Regions from separate parts of the Paenarthrobacter sp. GQ52 genome, predicted to be linked through region 2. Evidence: predicted binding sites of a transcription regulator. Region 2 holds the regulator's gene; the other holds the start of a gene.
The links. Region 2 encodes HrcA, which represses chaperone genes, less so after heat shock. Its sites were predicted from a motif close to TTNGCACTCGNNNNNNNCGAGTGCNAA; they were not measured.

Region 1: groL (chaperonin GroEL) is a predicted target of HrcA. The motif match lies at 1,084-1,110, and genes of this name have one in related genera.

Annotation. Positions count from the first base shown of each region.
Region 1 is NZ_JCAXEJ010000001.1:112,992-117,074, forward strand. Features, by position in the region: gene AC6CH8_RS00530 (LytR C-terminal domain-containing protein) at 1-593, shown strand, start outside; gene AC6CH8_RS00535 (cold-shock protein) at 766-969, shown strand; gene groL (chaperonin GroEL) at 1,294-2,919, shown strand; gene AC6CH8_RS00545 (ribonuclease HI family protein) at 3,157-4,083, shown strand, end outside.
Region 2 is NZ_JCAXEJ010000005.1:144,531-148,613, reverse strand. Features, by position in the region: gene AC6CH8_RS09305 (DUF3097 domain-containing protein) at 1-754, opposite strand, end outside; gene hrcA (heat-inducible transcriptional repressor HrcA) at 947-1,954, shown strand; gene dnaJ (molecular chaperone DnaJ) at 2,005-3,132, shown strand; gene AC6CH8_RS09290 (16S rRNA (uracil(1498)-N(3))-methyltransferase) at 3,135-3,908, shown strand; gene AC6CH8_RS09285 (GerMN domain-containing protein) at 3,939-4,083, opposite strand, start outside.

The sequences.
Region 1 (4,083 bases), on a different contig from region 2:
ACCAGGTTCCGCAGAACACGTCCCGCCAAGGCGTTCACCGCGACGCCCAAGAGACTGCACGCCCCACCCTGTGGCCGGTCCTGACCGTTGGGGCGGTGGCCCTGGTGCTCGGGCTCGTGGCATTCCTCATCCTCCCCAACCTTGGGCTGGTAGCACCCAGCGCTTCGTCCAACACCACGACGCCGGCGCCGCTGCAGACGTCTGCGGCACCGTCCGCTGCGCCCACCGAATCCAGCAGTGCGCCGCCCGCTTCCAGCGAACCCAGCAGCGAACCGACGCCCTCGGAATCTCCTTCCGCTACTCCGTCGTCGCCTCCGGTGGACAAGGCCACTCCTGTGGCCGTCTACAACGGCGCCGGGACGGCAGGGTTGGCCGGACGGGTGGCAGGCCTCGTCCAGGGCGACGGTTGGGCGCTGAGCACTGTAGGAAACTGGGGCGGACTGCCACAGCAGACGTCCGTGATCTTCTACAACGCTCCGGAGCAGAAGGCCAACGCGGAAGCGCTGGGCACCTTGCTGGGCATCCAGACGATCGTGGAAACGCCCGAGGTTCAACAGCCGCTGGTGGTTGTGGCCGGGCCCGGCTACCAGTAGGCATTGAGCCCGTTCCTGAGCTAAAATGCTCCAACTCGGTTAAGCCTCAATAACAAAAGTGGTGCCCTGCCCCTCCACGGCAGCGCGGCGCTAGTGACAGTGGTTACAGTGGACTAATTCCGGTACGGAGATCCCGGCTACCGGTCTTGGCTACTGCGAAAGTGTGGGCATCATGGCTTTGGGAACCGTCAAATGGTTCAACGCCGAAAAAGGCTACGGATTCATCACTGTGGATGAATCCGGCGACGACGTCTTTGTGCACTGGTCCGCCATCCAGATGGATGGCTTCCGCGCCCTCGAAGAAGGCCAGCGGGTTGAGTTCGAACTGGGGGAGGGCCAGAAGGGTCCGCAAGCCGAAGGCGTCCGCGTCGCGTAGTTCGATGGCGGCGTCTACGCCCATTCCTGTCAGCCCATGGCTGAAGGCCCTTTGTTTATAGAGCAAAGTGGCATCTCTGCTTGCACTCTCCCCGGTCGAGTGCTAATTATTGATTTAGCACTCCTATGGTTCGACTGCTAAGTCCGGCCCGGTTGACCCCGGCGGCGGACAGGCATCGGGCCGGCGGAGGATCAAGAAACACCTTGGTGGGGTGAGGTCCGGAGCGCGGGGCATACAGAGGCCCCAAGCGAAAGACCGTCCGTCGCGGGCACCCCATCTGATAGGTACCTTCTTAACGACTGTCCCGAAAGGACTACCGCCGTTATGGCCAAGATCATTGCATTTGATGAAGAGGCACGCCGCGGCCTCGAGCGGGGCCTGAACATCCTCGCAGACGCCGTCAAGGTCACCCTCGGCCCGCGTGGACGCAACGTCGTCCTCGAAAAGAAGTGGGGCGCCCCGACGATCACCAACGATGGTGTTTCCATCGCCAAGGAGATCGAGCTGGACGATCCTTACGAGAAGATCGGTGCAGAACTGGTCAAGGAAGTTGCCAAGAAGACGGATGACGTCGCTGGCGACGGTACCACCACTGCAACCGTTCTCGCCCAGGCACTGGTGAAGGAAGGCCTGCGCAACGTTGCCGCCGGCGCCGACCCGCTGTCCCTCAAGCGCGGTATCGAGAAGGCCGTTGAGGCAGTCATCAGCGAACTGCTGGCCTCCGCCAAGGAAATCGAAACCAAGGAAGAGATCGCAGCTACGGCTTCCATCTCCGCCGGCGACCCGGAAATCGGCAGCCTCATCGCCGAAGCCCTGGACAAGGTGGGCAAGGAAGGCGTCATCACGGTCGAGGAATCCAACACCTTCGGCCTGGAGCTCGAACTCACCGAAGGCATGCGCTTCGACAAGGGTTACATCTCCGCTTACTTCGTCACTGACGCAGAGCGCCAGGAAACGGTCCTCGAAGACCCGTATATCCTGATCGTCAACTCCAAGATCTCCAACGTGAAGGAACTCGTCACGGTTCTGGAGAAGGTCATGCAGTCCAACAAGCCGCTGCTGATCATCGCCGAAGACATCGAGGGCGAGGCCCTGGCCACCCTGATCGTCAACAAGATCCGTGGCACCTTCAAGTCCGTTGCCGTCAAGGCTCCGGGCTTCGGTGACCGTCGCAAGGCCCAGCTGGCCGACATCGCCATCCTCACCGGTGGCCAGGTCATCTCCGAAGAAGTTGGCCTCAAGCTCGAAAACGCTGGCCTGGAACTCCTCGGCACCGCCCGCAAGGTTGTTGTCACCAAGGACGAGACCACCATCGTTGAAGGTGCCGGCGACGCCGAGCAGATCGCAGGCCGCGTGGCCCAGATCCGCGCCGAGATCGAGAACTCCGACTCGGACTACGACCGTGAGAAGCTGCAGGAACGCCTGGCCAAGCTGGCCGGCGGCGTTGCAGTCATCAAGGCCGGTGCCGCAACCGAAGTTGAGCTCAAGGAACGCAAGCACCGCATTGAGGACGCAGTCCGCAACGCAAAGGCTGCCGTTGAAGAAGGCATCGTTGCCGGTGGTGGCGTTGCCCTCATCCAGGCAGGCGCCAAGGCATTCGCTAACCTCACCCTGCAGGGTGACGAGGCAACCGGTGCCAACATCGTCAAGGTTGCCATTGACGCACCGCTGAAGCAGATCGCTTTCAACGCTGGCCTCGAGCCGGGCGTCGTGGTGGACAAGGTTCGCGGCCTGCCTTCGGGCCACGGCCTGAACGCTGCCACGGGTGTCTACGAAGACCTTCTGGCTGCCGGCGTCAACGACCCCGTAAAGGTCACCCGCTCGGCTCTCCAGAACGCTGCTTCCATCGCTGGTCTGTTCCTGACCACCGAGGCCGTAGTTGCCGACAAGCCCGAGAAGAACGCTCCGGCTGCTGGTGGCGACGACATGGGCGGCATGGGCGGCTTCTAAGCCACCCGGCTGTAGCAATACAGCGCCCGGCATCACGCTGAACAGCATCACGACGGCGGCCCTCACCATTTTGGTGGGGGCCGCCGTTTTGTTCCCTCGTCAAAGCTGTACGTCAGGGCTGCAGACCCAAGTAGGTAGCAGATGATGCCCTTTTGAGCCCTCATAACGCCCTGTACTGCGACTCAGTTGGGTGCTATCACGGTTTTAGTGTCGGTGGGGTCTGGCAGGATTAACCCCATGACGATTATTGCTGCCGCCGATGGGTCCGCCCTCGGTAATCCTGGGCCGGCCGGTTGGGCCTGGTATGTTGACGACTCCTGTTGGCGAGCAGGAGGTTGGCCGCACGGTACCAACAACCAGGGCGAATTGATGGCCGTCCTTGACTTGTTTCGGTCGACGGCCCACGTGCCACAAGAAGAATTGCTGATCCTTTGCGACAGTCAGTACGTCATCAACTGCATCACCAAGTGGATGCCGGGCTGGAAGCGGAAGGGCTGGCGGAAGGCCGACGGCAAGCCCGTGCTGAACGTGGACCTTCTCAAGGACATCGACCAAGCGATCGTCGGCCGAAAATACACCTTCGAATGGGTAAAGGGCCACGCTGGTCACGACCTCAACGAAGCCGCCGATGAGCGCGCACGCGCTGTTGCGACGGCCTACCAGCAGGGTGTAGCGCACCGTGCTGGCCCCGGGTTCCCGGGTGCGCAGGAACAGCTTGGATCTCAGCCGCAAACGGAAGCCCGCGCAGCACAAACCCGTTCCTCCGAGCCGGTCCCTGCAAGCGCTGCCGCCGGCGTCTCGTCGGCAAGCGCTGGTTCCGCACCCGCCAAGGTTGACCGCAGCTCCCGTCCGCACTTTGAGCCCACGCTCTTTGGTGAGTCCGGCATCTTTGGCCAAGCCGATCTCTTCAGCGAATTGGAAGATGACGCGTCGGCGCAGCAACTGTCAGCTGAGGACACAGTTCTGGCGTTGGAACGGGAACTGCTGAGGCCGGACGTGAGGGCGGACATCGGCAGGATCGGTGTTCTGCTCCACCCTGACTTCGCGGAGATCGGTAGCTCGGGCAGGTTTTGGACACGGGACGCCATGATGATGGCGCTGGAAGAGGACCCCGGTGAACCGACGGAACTCGAATTGCTCAGCGCAGACAGGCTCAGCGACAAC
Region 2 (4,083 bases):
AGCCCAAGCCTATGTCCTCCGCGGTCTCGTGGGGCCAGCCGAAGGCCGTGAGGATTCCTGTCTTCCAATCGATCCCCCGGGGTACGGCAGGCCAAGCCTCGATGCCCAGGACCTTTGGCCGGATGGCCTGCCAGACGTCCACGTAGGGGTGGCCGACAATCAAAACGTTTCCTGCCGCTCCGGGCACCGTCATTGCCTCGGCTGCGATGCGCGACTCTTTGGACCCGGGGACAAGGTGGTCCACCAAGATGCCAAGGCGGCGACCCGGCCCGGGGTTGAAGGCAGCGATGGCCGACTTGAGGTCGTCAACGCCATGCAATGGCTCCACGACGATGCCTTCCACGCGGAGATCGTCACCCCAAACCTTCTCGACGAGCTCGGCGTCGTGCTTTCCTTCCACCCAGACGCGGCTCGCCTTGGCCACCTGGGCGCGTTGGCCCTGTACCCGAACGGATCCGGAGGCTGTCCGGGTGGAAGGAGCGGCGGACGCGGCAGAGCGGGCAGCAGGAGGCATCAGCCGTATTGCCTGCCCTTCCAGTAGGAACCCGAATCCCAACTGGAACGACTTGGTCTTTCCGCGCCTGTCTTCAAGGGAGACAACGTGCATTCCTCCTGATTTCTCAACACGGGTGACTTCGCCCACCCAGCCCGACTGCACGTCTTCGAGGACCATTCCCCGCTGCACGGCCACTTCCGGCAGCTGTTTTTTGCCAGGAGCGGACAGATCCTGCGGGCCCCAATTGTCGAAAGCCAAGGGATTCCTACCTTTTGTGCTGGTTTTTGGCGCGGACCGAAGGCGGCCGCGCGAGGTTTCAATGCTAGCAACGGGGTGGCTCATACTAGACTTGTTAGCACTTGGGCATGTTGAGTGCTAAGTGTGGTGGTCCGATTGAGATCCCGCGTTGACCGGTCGTAGGGACCAAGGCAGTCGTCAGGAGGTGGAGCAATGAGTGAGCCGCGCAAGCTTGAGGTGCTGCGTGCCATCGTTGAGGATTACGTGCATTCCAGGGAACCTGTTGGGTCGAAGGCCCTCGTGGAACGGCACCATCTTGGCGTTTCCAGTGCCACCATCAGGAACGACATGGCTGTCTTGGAAGAGGAAGGCCTCATCGCGGCACCCCACACCAGCGCAGGCCGAATCCCAACGGACAAGGGTTACCGCTTATTCGTTGACCGAATTTCCCAGGTCAAGCCGCTTTCGGCCGCCGAGCGCAGGGCCATCCACTCGTTGCTTGAGGGCCCGGATGATGTTGATGACATCCTGGAGCGCACTGTAAGGCTTCTGTCGCAGCTGACCAACCAGGTGGCCGTGGTGCAGTATCCCCATTCCAATCGCGCGCTGGTCCGGCACGTGGAATTCGTCCTGTTGGCCCCAAAGCAGGTGCTTGTGGTCCTCATTGCGGATACGGGCAGCGTTGGGCAGAAGGTCATCGACGCCGGCTCTGACGTGAGCAACGAGGCGCTGATGCTCCTGAGGTCCCGCTTCCTCGGCAGCATCGCAGCCACCCAGATGGCTCTTTTGCCGCAGGTGCTGCCATCGGTAGTCGCCCTGTGTCCGCCGGAACTCCGCAGCTTGGCGCAGACGTTGGCTCAGGGGTTGCAATCACTCAGTGACACCAGCCGTGAAGAGCGCATCCTGATGGCAGGAACGGCCAACCTGGCCCGCTCCAATGTGGATTTCCCATTGAGCATCGGTCCCGTGCTGGAGGCACTCGAGGAACAAGTTGTCATGCTTCGGTTGTTGTCTGACATGGGGGATGATCCCCGTGGCGTCACCGTGAGCATTGGACGCGAAAATCCGTACGACGGCTTGGCTGAGGCGTCCGTCGTGGCTACCGGCTATGGCTCCGGGGCCAAGGTGGGGATTCTCGGTCCGACACGCATGGACTACCCCACCACCATGGCAGCCGTACGCGCCGTGGCCCGTTACCTTTCCCGCATTCTCGGCGGCTGAAAACCGGTCCGAGGAAACATCCGCAGTACAACAAGGAAGAGATACCGACTTTGAGCAGCCACTATGACGTTTTGGGAGTCTCGCCGGAAGCCACCGGGGAAGAGATCAAAAAGGCGTACCGCAAGTTGGCGCGGAAACTGCACCCCGACGTAAACCCCGGTGAAGATGTCGCGGAACAGTTCAAGGCCGTGACCCACGCTTACGAAGTGTTGTCCGACCCCCAGAAGCGCCGGGTCTACGATGCCACCGGCAATGAGAACGGCACCGACAACGGTTTCGGTGGCGGCTACTCCGGCCAGGGTTTCGCGTTCCAAGACATCTTCGACACCTTCTTTGGTGGCGGTGGCGGCCACGGTGGACCAGCCTCGCGTGTCCGTCGCGGCCAGGACGCACTAATCAGCGTCCGCATCGACCTGAAGGACGCCGTGTTCGGCGTCAACAAGAAGCTTGAAGTGGACACTGCCGTGGTTTGCCCCACCTGTGACGGCAGCTGCTGCCGCCCGGGCACCCACCCGGAACGCTGCGACATTTGCGGTGGTAGCGGCCAGGTACAGCGGGCTGTCCGATCCATTCTCGGTCAGGTCATGACCACCGCGCCTTGTGGTTCCTGCGAAGGCTTCGGCACGGTCATCAAGGACCCCTGCAACGAGTGCAACGGACAGGGCCGAATCCGCAGCCGCCGTTCCCTCACCATCAAGGTACCGGCAGGCGTCGCAACCGGGACGCGCATCCAGTTGTCCGGGCAGGGCGAAGCAGGTCCCGCCGGTGGTCCTGCCGGTGATCTCTATGTAGAAATCCGGGTCAACAACGATTCCATGTTCATGCGTGAAGGCGACGACCTTCATGCCACATTGAGTGTTCCTATGACGGCGGCGGCACTTGGCACCGAGCTGCAGCTGGACACCTTCGACGGCGCACAGGATATCGACGTGAAGGCCGGCACGCAGTCGGGCGAAGTCATTACCCTCCGCGGCCTGGGCGTCACGCACCTCCGTGGTTACGGACGAGGCGACCTCAAGGTGCACCTGCACGTAGAGACGCCAAGCAAGCTCGACCCAGCCCAGGAAGAACTCTTGCAGCAGCTCGCCAAGCTGCGCGGTGAGCAGTTCACCGAAGGAAAGCTTGTGGCAAGCGGGGGCATGTTCGCGAAGCTGCGGGACAAGCTCGGTAACCTGTAGCGGTGAGCAACCCCGTTTTCTTCACAGCCGCGGGCAGCCTCGGCCAGGTGATCCCCGGTTCCACATTCGTGCTCGAGGGTCCCGAGGCCCGGCATGCTGTAACGGTCAAACGCCTGGCCGCGGGCGAGCCCGTTGATATAGCGGATGGTTCAGGTGCGCGGCTGATAGGCACGGTGGTGGACGCCGGATCCAGCAGTTTGACCGTGAAGGCGTCTGAGGTGCTTTTCGAGGAGCAGCCGGAGGTCCGGTTGGTGCTGGTTCAGGCCCTGGCTAAAGGTGACCGCGATGAACTTGCCATCGAGACCGCCACGGAACTAGGAATTGATGCTGTCATTCCATGGCAGTCTGAGCGCGCAATCGTGCGTTGGAAGGGCGAAAGGGCTGCCAAAGCCCACGCGAAGTGGCAGTCGGTGGTCACTGCGGCCGCCAAGCAGGCGCGGCGTGCCTGGATTCCTGAGGTCCGGTCCATCGTGGATACCGCTAATTTGGCGAAGACGGTCGAGGCCGCTGACTTGGCCATCATCCTGCATGAAGACGCCAAGAATCCCTTGCGGACTGTCCTCGAAGAGTCGGCTGCGTTGCTCAGTGACGCTGCGGGGTCACCGCGGGAGGTTCTTTTGATCGTTGGACCGGAGGGCGGAATCTCACCGCGTGAAGTAACCCGGCTCAGCGACGCAGGCGCCGTAACGGCCCTGTTGGGTCACCATGTCTTGCGGTCGTCGACGGCGGGACCCGCCGCCGTCGTTCTTGCCAGTGACGTTCTGGGCCGCTGGTAACCAGCCTCGCAGGCTATCCAGCCCCGCACGCTATCCGACGTTGAACAGGCGGGTATCGGTGCTCGTTTCGATGGTGGCGCCGGCTTCATCGACTTGTGAAACCCGCAACTCATACTTTCCGGTCTTCAAAGTGGCGCTGAAGGTAAATAGTCCGTACTGACCTGGTTCACCGGTC